One region of the Janthinobacterium aestuarii genome, then DNA from elsewhere that is predicted to be linked to it. Evidence: predicted binding sites of a transcription regulator. Region 1 holds the regulator's gene; each other region holds the start of a gene.
The links. The regulator sigma-54, encoded in region 1, starts transcription at its own class of promoters, with help from an activator protein. The targets are predictions, from matches to a motif close to TGGCANGNAANCTGCTTT.
Positions count from the first base shown of each region.

Region 2: the regulator sigma-54 is predicted to act here: its motif matches at 1,877-1,894, upstream of OPV09_RS20425 (EDSAP-1 family PEP-CTERM protein).
Region 3: the regulator sigma-54 is predicted to act here: its motif matches at 1,754-1,771, upstream of OPV09_RS02550 (PEP-CTERM sorting domain-containing protein).
Region 4: the regulator sigma-54 is predicted to act here: its motif matches at 2,347-2,364, upstream of OPV09_RS04845 (TorF family putative porin).

Region 1 covers NZ_CP142523.1:866,622-870,132, forward strand. The annotation lists gene lptA (lipopolysaccharide transport periplasmic protein LptA) at 1-300, shown strand, start outside; gene lptB (LPS export ABC transporter ATP-binding protein) at 300-1,055, shown strand; gene OPV09_RS03890 (RNA polymerase factor sigma-54) at 1,060-2,538, shown strand; gene hpf (ribosome hibernation-promoting factor, HPF/YfiA family) at 2,608-2,970, shown strand; gene OPV09_RS03900 (enoyl-CoA hydratase/isomerase family protein) at 3,104-3,511, shown strand, end outside.
Region 2 covers NZ_CP142523.1:4,543,238-4,546,748, reverse strand. The annotation lists gene OPV09_RS20430 (EDSAP-1 family PEP-CTERM protein) at 1-709, opposite strand, end outside; gene OPV09_RS20425 (EDSAP-1 family PEP-CTERM protein) at 820-1,803, opposite strand; gene OPV09_RS20420 (glycosyltransferase) at 1,993-3,225, opposite strand; gene OPV09_RS20415 (hypothetical protein) at 3,364-3,511, shown strand, end outside.
Region 3 covers NZ_CP142523.1:573,419-576,929, reverse strand. The annotation lists gene OPV09_RS02570 (immunity 52 family protein) at 1-453, shown strand, start outside; gene OPV09_RS02565 (dodecin) at 588-794, shown strand; gene OPV09_RS02560 (hypothetical protein) at 822-1,133, opposite strand; gene OPV09_RS02555 (hypothetical protein) at 1,294-1,668, shown strand; gene OPV09_RS02550 (PEP-CTERM sorting domain-containing protein) at 1,859-2,848, shown strand; gene OPV09_RS02545 (tetratricopeptide repeat protein) at 2,916-3,511, opposite strand, start outside.
Region 4 covers NZ_CP142523.1:1,073,197-1,076,707, reverse strand. The annotation lists gene OPV09_RS04855 (ammonium transporter) at 1-1,137, opposite strand, end outside; gene OPV09_RS04850 (P-II family nitrogen regulator) at 1,149-1,487, opposite strand; gene OPV09_RS04845 (TorF family putative porin) at 1,499-2,266, opposite strand; gene OPV09_RS04840 (accessory factor UbiK family protein) at 2,537-2,785, shown strand; gene OPV09_RS04835 (YifB family Mg chelatase-like AAA ATPase) at 2,897-3,511, shown strand, end outside.

The DNA of each region.
Region 1 (3,511 bases):
GGCGCGGGCGACCTGTGGGTCGAAGGCGAAGCGGAGCGCGTGGAATACGACAACAAGACGGAAGTGGTGAAACTGTTTTCCAAGGCCAAGCTGACGCGCCTGGAAGGCACGAAAGTGACGGACGTGGCCAATGGCGCCTTCATCTCGTATGACAGCCGCAAGGAAGTATTCAAGATGGAAAATTCCGACAGCGGCACCAGCACTTCCGATGGCGGCAGCGTGCGCATGGTGATCCAGCCGAAGACTAAGGCGCCTGAAGCGGAGAAAGCGCCGGCAACGCCTGCGCCAGGAAAGAAATAATGGACAATACTCGTTGCGGCAGCACCCTGATCGTTCGCGGTCTGCAAAAAACCTATGGCAAGCGGCAAGTCGTGCATGATGTCTCGCTGCAAGTCGAATGCGGCGAAGTGGTGGGTTTGCTGGGCCCGAACGGCGCCGGCAAGACCACCTCGTTCTACATGATCGTCGGCCTGGTGCCGTCGGACGGCGGCAGCATCGATATCAGCGGCGTGGACATTTCCAGCCTGCCGATCCACCGCCGCGCGCAGATGGGCTTGTCCTATCTGCCGCAGGAAGCGTCCGTCTTCCGCAAGCTGACGGTGGAAGACAATATCCGCGCCGTGCTGGAAATCCAGACCGTCGAAGGCCGTCCTTTGAAGAAGGCCGAGATCGAGGAGCGCCTGGATAAGCTGCTGGCCGATTTGCAGATTGAAAAGCTGCGCGAGAACCAGGCCTTGTCCCTGTCGGGCGGCGAGCGCCGCCGCGTGGAAATCGCCCGCGCGCTGGCCACCGATCCCCGTTTCGTGCTGCTCGACGAGCCGTTCGCCGGCGTCGATCCGATCGCCGTGATCGAGATCCAGCGCATCGTGCGCTTCTTGAAGGAGCGCAATATCGGCGTGCTGATCACCGATCATAATGTGCGCGAGACGCTGGGTATTTGCGACCGTGCCTACATCATCAACCAGGGCTCGGTACTGGCGTCGGGACGCCCCGACGACATCATCGCGAACGAGTCGGTACGCCGGGTCTATCTGGGCGAACACTTCCGCATGTAAGCCAATGAAACAATCATTGCAGCTGCGCACTTCGCAGCACCTGGCACTGACGCCGCAGTTGCAGCAATCGATACGCCTGTTGCAATTGTCTACGCTGGAATTGCACCAGGAACTCGAGCAACTGCTGACGGACAATCCCCTGCTCGAGCGCCTCGACGATCCGCTCGACCGTTCGCTGCGCCTGCTGTCCGACGGGGCCTTGAGCTCCACGGCCGCGCCGGCCGAAGCGCCGCCCCAGCCGCCAGGCCAGGAGGCACCCGCGGCGCCGGCCGAAGCGGAAACCTTTGACGGCGAGGCGGGCGAAGGCCCGGCCGCGGCGGATGGCGGCGACAGCGACTGGAGCGAGGCGAGCCGGGGCAAGGCGCCCGACGACGAAGATTCCCGCCCGCAACTCGAGGCCCATCACTGCACCCTGCGCGAACACCTGATGGAGCAGATGCGCGTGACGGTGCTTGAGTTGCGCGACCGTGCGCTGGTCGAGCTGATCATCGACGCGCTCGACGACAATGGCTACCTGGAAGAGTCGCTCGACGACATCCTGGCGCGCCTGCCGGAAGAGCTGGAAATCGACGCCGACGAGATGCGCACGGCCTTGTCGCTGCTGCAAAGTTTCGATCCACCCGGCGTGGGCGCGCGCAATGCATCCGAATGCCTGGCGCTGCAGATCAAGCGCTTGCCGCACATCGCCATGGTGACGCGGCGCATGGCGCTCGTCATCGTGGAAAAGCACCTGGCCTGGTTTGCCCAGCGCGATTTCAACAAGCTGAAAAAAGCCCTCGATTGCGACGATGAAGACTTGCGCGAAGCACAGACGGTGATTCGCCAGTGCAATCCGCATCCGGGCGCCGTATTCGCCTCGGACGTGTCCGATTACGTGGTGCCCGACGTCGTCGTCAAGCGCGCGCGCAATGGCTGGCAAGTGACCCTGAACAACGACGTCATGCCGCGCCTGCGCGTCAACGCCATGTACGCCAACCTGCTCAAGCAGGGCAAGGGCGAGGGCGCCATGGGCGCACAGTTGCAGGAAGCCAAGTGGCTGATCAAGAATATGCGCCAGCGTTTCGACACGATCCTGCGCGTGGCACAGGCAATAGTAGAAAGACAAAAGAACTTTTTCTCGCACGGGGCCGTTGCCATGCGCCCCCTTGTGCTCCGTGAAATAGCTGATACACTGGGTTTACACGAGAGTACTATCTCGCGGGTAACAACTCAAAAGTACATGCTGACCCCGCACGGCATGTTCGAGTTGAAATATTTCTTTGGTAGCCACGTCGCCACCGAAGCGGGGGGCGAAGCGTCATCGACGGCGATACGGGCATTGATCGTGCAACTGACAGGAGCAGAAGACCCTAAAAATCCTTTATCCGACAGTAAGATTGCGGACATGCTGGGGGAACAAGGCATGGTGATTGCGCGACGTACTGTTGCCAAATACCGGGAAGCGTTGAAAATTCCGCCAGTGAGCCTGCGTAAGTGTTTGTAAGTTTTTTTCGGTTCCTCTGCGGGCCGGATAGGATGGACCGCACGAACCCGATCATCTTTAGGAGTGTGTATGAATCTCACCATCAGCGGACATCATCTCGAAGTGACACCAGCCATCCGTGAATACGTACAAACGAAGCTGGAACGCGTGAAACGTCATTTCGATCAAGTTATCGATATCGCCGTGATTCTGACCGTGGATAACCTCAAAGAGAAAGAAAAACGTCAAAAGGCCGAAGTCAACCTGCGTTTAAGTGGCAAAACCGTCTACGTGGAAAGCCTGGCACAAGACCTGTATGCCGCGATCGATGCCCTGATCGACAAGCTCGATAGGCAAGTGATGAAATACAAAACCAAAGTGCAAGGGCACGGTAAAGAGGCGATCAAGCATCTGCCAGACAACTCCGAGGAAGACGCCGTCGTCGCCGTTTAAGGCCACCCGCTTCCAGCAGTTGTGATCAACTAAGGGCGCACATTGCGCCCTTTTTTGCGCCTGGACCTTTTGAACGCAATGTTCCCCGCGCAGGCGCTAGAATGTTTGTACTTTTACTTTTTTCACGCCTGCCATGAGCGACTTCGTCCAGACCTCCATCCGCAACCGCACGGGCCATATCGTGCTCGACCGTCCGAAAGCCTTGAATTCCCTGTCGCTGGAGATGGTGCGCGCCCTGAGCGCTGCCCTGCTGGCCTGGCGCGACGATCCGCAGGTGGACGCCGTCGTGATCCGCTCGAGCAGCGAAAAAGCCCTGTGTGCCGGCGGCGACATCCGTTTCTTCTACGATGCGGGCCTGGCCACGCCGCAAGGCGGCAGCGCCTTGCTGGAAGATTTCTTTACGGAAGAATACGCGTTAAATCATGTGATTCATTTCTATCCGAAACCGTATATCGCCGTGATGGATGGCGTGGTGATGGGCGGCGGCATGGGCGTGGCGCAAGCCGGGCCCGGCAACCGCTTGCGCATCGTCACGGGCCGC
Region 2 (3,511 bases), 2.6 Mb from region 1:
CCGTATTGAGGTTGGCGGCGTCGGCCAGTTCGGTGCCGCCCAGGATGCCGGAGCCCAGGCTGCCGTCGGGCGCCCAGTTGAAGACGATCTTGCCATTGTCATCGATGATGCTGAACGTCATCGCCATATTCGTCGTGGCCGCCGAGCCCGTGCCGGCCAGCGCGTCCAGGTACAGCTGCATGAAGGGCAGGGCCTGGAAGTCGAAGGCCAGGGTTGCGCCCGGCTGGCCGACGATGAAATTGATGGCCAGGGCCGTGCTGGAACCGTTGCGTCCCGAGGCGTCGGCGCTGCCGCCGCCCGTCAGGAAGGTTTCCGCCGCATTCACCGTATGCGTACTGGTCGAGCCCGGCGGGAACGGGGGAATTTGCGAAGTGATGATTTGCGCCTCGCCGCGCGCATACGCGGCGTTGCCCATGCCTTGCTGGGTAAAATCGTTTTGCCCTTTGGTGACGGCGCCGCGTGTCGCTTGCGGCGCGTCGATCTCATTGCTGCCACCGTTGATGACGCTGCTGCCGTTGAGCGTGGCGGTGGTGCGCGACAGGTCGATATTGCTGATCAAGGTGGTGGAACCGGTGGGATTGCTGATGACCAGGCCAAAGACGCTGGTGTAGGAATAGCCGTAGGCGGCGGCGCTGGCAGTGCCGCTGCCGGCCAGCAACAGCAAGGCCAGCAGGGCCGTTGAAAGTCGGGTGCATAAAAATGTAGTCATGAAAATCCTCATCTCCTGGTCGGCTGCGTTGTAAGGAAAACCGACAGGCTTGCCGCATAAAAAAAAGGCGAGGAGACTCCCTCGCCTGTGAATCCCCCCTGTTGCCTGGTTCAGGCGGCAACTTTGCGGCGGCGGGCGTAGCCCAGGCCGGCCAGGCCCAGGCCCAGCAAGGCCAAGGTGCCCGGTTCGGGTGTCGCCGCCTGTTTCACCAAGTCCACGCTTTCTACCGCATTCAAGGTCAAGGTGTAGTTGCCGGCCGTCAAAGCATTGCTGACGGAGCTGAAGTTGCTGCCGCACGCTGTACCCACACCGGTGCCCGTGGGCGTGCCGCAGCCGGAAGGGTCGTAGGTGAACAAATTGCCGCGCGTGAGGAAATTGGTCGCCAGGCTGGTGTTCAGGTTGGCGCCATCGGCGTTTTCCGTGCCGCCGAAGATGCCCGAGCCGATCACGCCGTCCGGCGTCCAGTTGAATACCGTCGCGCCGGCCGCGTCCGTGATGGTGAAGGTGACGACCAGGTTGGCCGTGGCTGTGGACAGCTGCCCGACCGTGCTTTGCAGGAAGACCTGCATGAAGGGCGACGCCAGGAAGTCGAAGCTCAGGGTTGCCGTGGGCGAGCCGACGACGAAATCGACCGAGAAACCCGTGGTCGAGCCGTTGCGCCCGGACGCATCGGCCGTGCCGGCAGGCCCGTCAAGGTGGGCTTCGGCCACGTTGACGGCCTGGGTGGAGGTGGAGCCTGGCGGGAACGAAGGGAACTGCGTGCTGACGATTTGCGCATCGCCGCGTGAATAGTTGCCTGCCGGGCCTTGTTGCGTGAAGTCGTTTTCGCCCTTGATGACGGGGCCGACGTTGGCGCGTGGGGCATCGAGCGAACCGGCGCCGCCATTGATGACGCTCACGCCATTCAGGGTGGCCGTGCTGCGCGAGATCGTGGTGCTGTTGGCCACCGTGATCTGGCCCGTCGGCACGGCGATCACCAGGCCGAAGATGTTGTTGTACGAATAGCCGTAGGCGCCCGCCTGTGCGCTACCGGCGGCGCACAGCATGGCCAATGCCGCTGCGGCCGGGAGCAGTTTCAGTTTCGAGAGTTTCATTGTATTCACCTCATGGTTGAGTGAGTCTGGAAGTCTTGCCTGAGACCTGTCGGCAGGTGCTCATGGCCAGTACCTAGCGACTTCCATGCCAACGCATGAGGTTCTTTTGAAATCAATGACTTGGCGTGCTTTTGTTGACGCGTTGCAAGCTTTGCCCGATGCGCTGTAAGAAAAACCGACGCCAGCCTTTCAAGGTTGTCCGCCTTGTGGCAACGAGCCCAGCAGGGCGTGCATATGGGGCAGCAAGCGATGCGCGGGCACATAGTCGCGCATGGCCGTGGCCAGCTGGCGCGCCGCCAGCTTGGCCCGGCCATCGTCGAGCATGCGCGTGGCGGCATGGCGCAGAGCGGTTTCCTGGAAGCGGTCGGCGCGCAGCAGCAGGCCGGCGCCGGCGCCCACGATGCCGTGCATGTTGAGAAATTGGTCGAGGTTGTTGGCGATGCCGATGACAGGCACGCCTGCCGTCAGCGCTTGCTGGCTGGTGGGGCTGCCGCCGTTGCAGATCACCAGGCTGGCGCGCCGGGCGGCCGCGTCACCTGGTAAAAAAGGCGCGACATAGGCATTTGGCGGCACGGCATCGACGCGGATGGTGCCGGCCGTGGCCGCCAATACGGTGACGGGCAGGGGCGCCAGCGCGCGCAGCACGCGCGGCAGCAATTGCCCCTGGCCTGAACTGCCCAGGGTGACATAGATGATGGGCCGTCCGCTGCTCAGTTCCGGGCGCTGCCACCAGTCCGGCAAGTCGAGCGGCGGCGCCCAGATGATGGGACCCAGGTAGTCGTGCGTGGACGGCATGCCGTGCGGCGGGAACAGTTGCGGAATATCCGCGTACAAGGTGCGGTCGGCATCCGTATAGATGCGCCGCAGGTCGCTGCCCAGCGATGGCAAGCCATGGCGGCGGCGCACGCGGTTCAGGGGCACGGCGTGCGAGGCGAAGGCCAGCGGGCGGATCAGGCGGAACAGGGGATCGGCCAGCCAGATGGGCAGCACGCCCGTCAGGGGCAGGTTGGGCACCGTGTAGTGCTGGCGCACCCAGGGACTCCAGTAGGCGTTGCTGACGGTAATGTAGGGAATGCGCTGCAGGCGCGCGCTGACCGACAGCGACAGGCGGAAGTCGCCGATCACGAGGTCGGGCTGGACGGCATTGAGCAGGCGCAAGTCGTCTTCCACATACGCGTGCAAGGTGCTTTCCGTATACACGGGCTTGCCGTGCGCCAGCGCCTGCAGAAATTGCAGCGATGAAATACTGTCGATGCGCCAGCGGCGGAAGGGGGCTTGCTTGAAACAAAAGTCATACCCATCGGCGCAGGCAAAATGCACCGCGTATTTTGCCTCGTCCAGCTCCTGGGCCAGGCTCAGGGGACGGCCAACATGGGCCAGGGTCACTGCCTCGGCCATAAAGAGGATTTTCTTGCGCGCCATAGGGGTCGCTTGCACTCGTGCTGGAAGGGATGCCTGCGAAGTTGGAGTGGCGCCACGCCGTTTAGTTCCCCTGCAGCGGGCCAATGGCGGGCGCCAGGATTTGGCCGTATCGGCTACAGTGGAGCAAAGGAGGCCACCATGCAGCCACAATTCCGCTTTGCCCCGCTGCGTGCGCACAGCACGCCCGAACCCGATATGCCGCCACCGCCCGAAGGCGATCCCCTCAAGCCGCCGCCGGAACCGCCGCCGCACATCGACCCCGTGCCGGTCGAGGAACCAACGCCGC
Region 3 (3,511 bases), 290 kb from region 1:
GGTGATGGCGCGAGTATTGCGCTCGGGTTCAGCGACAGTGACTGGCCCTCTCGGAGTCTGGAGATCAGCGATCACGGTCAAGCCGCGAAACGGCTCGGCATTGATGGCGTAAAAGAGCTACTGTCCATTATCGCGGATTCCCTACGGCCGGTATTGATTACGGTTGCACGTAATCAGTATTTTAGAAAACAAGTCTTCAAGGATCGCCCAGGTGTTGGCTGGATGTTGTACCTGCCGCGTGTACTGACGACCCAGCAAGTGCCAGAAGCCCGTGCCTTGGTACCCGTCATGGCGACGGGCGAGCAAGGTAAAGACCAGCAGATCGGCACCATCATCGTCAGCGTCACCGACGAGCCTTTTTCTGATGAAAATCCCGAGCACGTGAAGATCGCCAACGCCATTGAAATTCGCCTGGTCGATCAGGACTTGCTGCCTCGCTATGTCGATATTTGATAAAGGATAGCTCTCGGCATGCGCGGCGCATTGCTGCACCGCGCAATGACTATCAGCACATTTAGGCGCAAGATGAGCACGTGCTTGCGCAAAGCAGGCTCCCGATGTCTGGCTTGCCTATCTGGGGGAATATCATGTCCGCACACACTTACAAGCTGATCGAACTGGTGGGAACGTCCACCGAAAGCAGCGATCAGGCGATACGCGATGCCATTGCCAAGGCGGCGCTGACGGTCAAGCATATGGACTGGTATGAAGTGACGGAGTCGCGCGGCCATATCGTCGATGGCAAGGTGGCGCATTTCCAGGTCACGCTCAAGGTCGGCTTCCGGCTCGAATAAAGGGATCGAGCAAGGCAGGCGGCGCGCTCAGCGCCGCCCAGGTACTCCCCGGCTTTCCAGCCACTCCCGGCCGCCGCTGTCCAGCGCGGTCTCAATCACCTTTTCCGGCAAGCTGTAGACGGTCGCCCAGCTGGCGCGGCCGTCCTGCGTGTTGGCGGGAAAGCTGTGCGTCTCGATCGGCCAGTGGTATTTGCGTTTAAGCGCTTTCACGATGGCGGCCAGCGAGACGCGGCCTTGCAGCGGTTCGGCGCCGGACTGGTCGCGGTTCGACAGCAGCACGGCCAGGACTTGGCCGCGGCCCGTGCGTGCGCCGGGGAAGGTGGGGGTTTTGTTTGCCATGGCCTATTTTACCGGGCAATTATCGGCGCGAGGCGATGTGCCGCACCTTTGATCTGGCGCAAACGCCGCATCGGCTTTGCGGCCACGATAGACGTTTCGACAGGTTGCCAGTGCCCCTCTGGCAGCCTGGTCCTACCATCACGGGGCACAGGAGCCTATCATGCACAGCCTGAACATCCACGCCATGCAATGGCAGCCCGTCGCCGATATTTCCGCCGTCAATCCGCTGCTGCCCGATGACCTCGCCTGCTTTCGCGAACTGCGCGACGTGCTGCAACGCTACGGCGCCCTCGACCGTTTTGGCATTTCCCTGATCCACCGCCATTTCGACATCGCCGATGACGAGGAATTGATGGAGTACACGGATGCGGAAGCACGCACCCTGACGGTAAAGCCTGTCAAGAAAAGCGACATCGACTGGCAGCACACGACGATTACCAACTGGAAACTGACGGAAGACGAGGAAGTGGCCCGCATCGGTTGCGGCTGCGCGCGCAACTCGGGTGGCCACCTCGGCTATCACCGGGGCACCTGAAAGCGGCGTCGGCCTTTCTTACACTTTGCTTCCGTCGGCTCAGTCCGCTTTGCGCAAGCCCTTGATTCAATATGCTTTTTTTGTGTGGCACGCAAGCTGCTTATCACTGTCTACGAGATGAATCCAGGCAGGTCATTCTGGATTCTTTCTCCCCCGGATTTTCCGAGACTGACTACGATAAGAGGCTGCGATGAACGTCGATCACACACGAAGCAAAACCCTGGGTTGGCTGGGCGCACTGGCGGCGGCAAGCTTGCTGGCCAGCGGCCAGGCGCAGGCCGGCGCGTACGGCCTGTCCGTCAACGAATTGAACTCTTTCCGCATCACCACCAGCGCCGGCGCGCTGTCGCTGGCCGGCGCCAATCGCAATGCCAGCGACAGCGCCTTTTTCGAGGGCGGAGTGGCCGTCAATCCGCGCGCCGTCAATACAGGCCCGGCCGCCAACGCCGATGTGCTGCAAGTGTGTTCAGGCAGCGGTTGCGGCGGCTTGCCGCAAAATAACTACGCGCCCAGCCCCAGTTCCACTCTGGAGTTCGCACGCGGCGATGCGCACGCATTCGGCAACATGCTCAATGGCGGCTCCACCGTGCGCGCCGTTGCGGAAGCACAGCGCAACACGGTCGGCGCCGCCACGGCCACGGCTGGCGACACGCTCACCGGCTCCGTCAATCTGACCCTGTCGAGCGCCGGCTTCATCACCTTCAACTTCATGGGACGGCGCGATCTGCGCACCAGCGTGACGACCATGGGTGACAAGTCGAGCGTATCGATCATGGATATCTTCAATATCTCGTGCAATACGTCCAGTCCCGTGGGCTGCCTGTCGAACGCGAATGCCGATGGCGTGATCTTCCAGTTCGCGCCCGATGGCGACGCCAGCAATGGCAGCGACGTCAATGGCAACCATACGGTCGGCAGCCTCGATCCCTTCAGCCTGAACATGACGGCAGGCACCAACGACCCGGCCACCTCGCGCGCCTTTGCGAATGGTTTTGCGATGTTTTCCCTGACGTCGAATTTCGCCCTGCCCGCCGGCAGCTACACCTTGAACTTTTCCAAGTCCACGCGTACCGACATCGTCGTCATCGAGCCTTTGCAAGTACCGGAGCCAGGCACCCTGTTCCTGCTTGGTACGGGACTGGCAGCCCTGGCTTTTACGCGCCGCCGCCAACCGAAATAATTCGCGGCATGAAAAACACGCGGCGCCCGTAAAAGGCGCCGCGTTTTTTTATGCCGATAACGATGTTTTAACCGAGCCGTGCCAGCGCCCGGCGCGCCAGTTTCAATTGCTGCAGATAATAGCGGTGCAGCATGGCGGGATCGGTGAGGTCGCGCCCCAGTACCAGACGCAGCTCGCTGGCGGGACAGTCGGCGGCCTGGGTCTGTACTTGGGCGCCCAGCTGGCGGGCCAGCTGGCGCGCCGCCTGTTCCTGCGCGGGCCGGTATTCGACGCGCGTGCGCGCCACCTGGAAGCTGGTTTCATTGGCCAGGCGCACCACTTGCACGGGCGCACCAGCCAGGCTGCGTGCCAGCGCGGCGGCCAAGCCAGGCACGCCGTTGCCGTTGACAATTTCCAGGCGCGGATGCGGCGCGCCGGCTGCCGGTGCAAGCGCCACAGACACCGACGCGGCAGCGGGCACGCTGCGCACGACGGCCGACGGCACGCGCCGCAGGCGGGCCATGCCATCGCTCTGCGTGATCTCCACGCGCGCCATGGCGGGTGCATCCGGCACAGGCTCGGGCACAAGCTTCGGCGGCGCCTCGCCACGCAACAAGGCCATGTCGCGCCGCACATCGTGTTCCTGCAAGCTGGCCGCCTGGTGCCGCATGACGGCGGCGCGCT
Region 4 (3,511 bases), 210 kb from region 1:
GCCCATCGGGCCGACAAAGCCGGCCGCAGGGGTGATCGCCACCAGGCCGGCCACTGCGCCGGACGCGCCACCGAGCATCGATGGCTTGCCTTTGCTGATCCACTCGCCAAATACCCACGACAGGGTAGCGGCGGCAGTGGCCAACAGCGTATTGACGAAGGCCAGCGCAGCCACGTCGCCCGCTTCCAGCGAGGAACCGGCATTGAAACCGAACCAGCCCACCCACAGCAGCGACGCACCGATCATGGTCATCGTCAGCGAGTGCGGCGCCATCGATTCGCGGCCGTAGCCGACGCGCTTGCCGATCATGATCGCGCCCACCAGGCCGGCAACGGCGGCGTTGATGTGCACCACGGTGCCGCCGGCGAAGTCCAGCGCGCCTTTTTGCCAGATCCAGCCAGCCTTCAGGGCTTCGCTGGCCGAAGTGGCGGCGTTGGTGATCAGGTCAGGACCGGTCCAGAACCACACCATGTGGGCCGCTGGCAGGTAGGCGAACGTGAACCACAGCACGACGAAGGCCAGCACGGCGGAAAACTTGGCGCGCTCGGCAAAGGCGCCGACGATCAGCGCGCAGGTGATGGCGGCAAACGTGCCCTGGAAGGCGACAAAGACGAACTCGGGAATGACGACGCCCTTGCTGAAGGTGGCGGCGGCGGCAAACGTGCCCTTGGCCGGATCCCAGATACCGTTCAGGAACAGGCGGTCGAAGCCACCGAAGAAGGCGGTTTTTTCCGTGAAGGCGATCGAGTAGCCGTAGATACACCACAGCACGATGACCAGCGCGAACACCATGAACACTTGCATCAGCACCGACAGCATGTTCTTCGAGCGCACCAGGCCGCCGTAGAACAGGGCCAGGCCGGGGATGGTCATCAGGATCACCAGCAGGGTGCTGATCATCATGAAGCTGGTATCGCCCTTGTTGGCAACGGGCGCGGCGGCTGGCGCGGCGGCGGCCGGGGCCGGAGCGGCGGCCGGAGCTGCTGCGTCAGGCACCGGCGTGACGGCGGGAGCGGCGACGGCCGAAGTCGTGGCCGCCTCCGTCTTGGCGGGGGCATCGGCAAAGCTCGGCGCGGCGACGCCAAACGCACACAGACAGGCAAACCCAGCTAGCAATTTTGTTATATTTTTACGCATCAATATTCCCCTTAGAGCGCTTCGTTGCCGGTTTCACCGGTACGGATGCGGATGACTTGTTCCAGGTTGTAGACGAAAATCTTGCCATCGCCGATTTTACCGGTACGCGCGGCACCTTCGATCGCTTCGATGGCCTGGTCGACAATGGCGTCATCGACGGCCGCTTCGATTTTGGTTTTTGGCAAGAAGTCGACGACATACTCGGCTCCACGGTAGAGTTCCGTGTGACCTTTCTGGCGGCCGAAACCTTTGACTTCGGTAACGGTAATGCCTTGCACATTGATAGCCGACAAGGCTTCGCGTACTTCGTCCAGTTTGAACGGTTTAATGATTGCAGTAATCATTTTCATGGCAGTCTCGCTTAAAAGGTTTTGGATACGGTCAGCACGAGACCGGATTTCGCCAGATTCTTGCCATTCGGTGCCAGCGACGTGATGTTGGCTTTGACATAGGCCAGGGCGACTGTTGCCATGCCAAAATCCTTGGTGACGCCCAGTTTGTAATCGGTGTAGCTGAGGGAATCGTTGTGCTCGACTTTCTGGCGGCCCACATGCAGGTTCAGCAGATAGCCTTCGTGCACATCGATATTCGCGCCCACGTCGAGGTAGCCGCTGTTCTTGCTGTCGGCCACGCCGAACAGATTGGTGGTCGAGTGCGAGTACTTGATGTAGGCCGGGCCATAGCCGAGCTGGCCATACAGCTCGAAGGTGTTGGCATTGGTGCTCAGCCCATTCGAGGGATAGAAGTAGTACAGGCCGCCTACGTCATAGGTAAAATCCTTGCTGATCTCGCCCCGTTTGCCGCCGTAGATGTCCCATTCCAGGTTGGTATCGCCGCCGCCGTCCTTGATCCATTTGATGCTCGACAGCCAGGTGCCGACGTACAAACCCGTCGGGTTGTGGGTATAGTCGGCACCGCCGCTGATGGCCGGTTTCAAGCGGCTTTGCGAGATGCCGCGGTAACGGTAGTCGCTGGTCAGCGCCACGTTGTAGCTCACCACGTTATCAGGTACGGCTTCGGCTGCAGCAGGCGCCGCCACTGCATCCTGGGCCATGGCGCTACCGCACAAGGCGGCCATGGCCAGCGTCAACGCTGCAGCTAAAGTCATGTTCTTGGACAGATTCTTCATGGCGATTCCCTTTTATTGAACTTTTAAAGCGGTTGAGGTTTAAAATCTTGGCTGGAGATCACAAAGCGTTCATACCTTCTTTAGCAGAATACGTGCCAGCTCTCTTGCCACCTTGACAGGTGCGTTTCCGGCCATACATACCCTGCAAGCCTCTGGGCATGCGGGTACGGGCTGCTGAAGCATTGTGAATTTGCCCAGTTTCGCACCAGATTAACGCCGCTGTGCACCGCAATGGTGCGATGCACAGGCCGCACCATAAAAGGACTGACCATGGACATGAATACCTTCTTTAACGACTTGCAAGGCAAGATCCATCAAGCCATCGAAAACTCGCCTGCCAAGGATATCGAGAAAAACGTGAAATCGATGATGACCCAGGGCTTCGCCCGCCTCGACCTCGTCACGCGCGAGGAATTCGATATCCAGGCGCAAGTGCTGGCCAAGACCCGCGCCAAGCTGGACGCACTGGAACTGCGCCTGATCGAGCTGGAAACGCGCCTGAACGACACCAAGGCGTAAAGTGCGGCCAGCAAGGCTCCGTTATTGACGGCCTTGCTGGCATAGCTCAAGCTTGACGGCGTTTCACGCGCTAGACTGATCCTGCCCGCGCCCGCGCCACAGGGGAGTCTGATGAGTCTGGCCGTCCTGAAAAGCCGCGCCCTGGCCGGCATGGAAGCGCCCGAGGTAAGTGTTGAAGTCCACCTTGCCAATGGCTTGCCTTCGTTTACGATTGTCGGCCTGCCGGATACGGAAGTGAAGGAATCGCGCGACCGCGTCCGTGCCGCGCTGCAAAACTGCGGCTTTGAAATGCCGGCGCGGCGCATCACGGCCAATCTGGCGCCGGCGGACTTGCCCAAGGAATCGGGGCGCTTCGACCTGCCCATCGCGCTGGGCATCCTGGCCGCGTCCGGCCAGTTGCCGGGCGACCAATTACACCACTACGAATTCGCGGGCGAACTGTCGCTGTCGGGCCAGTTGCGCCCTATCCGCGGCGCGCTGGCAATGACCTTTGCCATGCAGCGCAGCCAGCCGGGCGCGCCACGCGCCTTCATCCTGCCGCAGGCGAACGCAGACGAAGCGGCTCTCGTCAGCGATGCCTGCATCTATCCTGCCCACAGCCTGCTCGAGGTCTGCGCGCATTTTGCCGCGCACGCCAGCCGGACCGTCCTGCAACGCCACCAGCCCATGCTGGCCGTACCCGATTTTGCGTATCCGGACTTTGCCGACGTGCAAGGACAGCAGCAG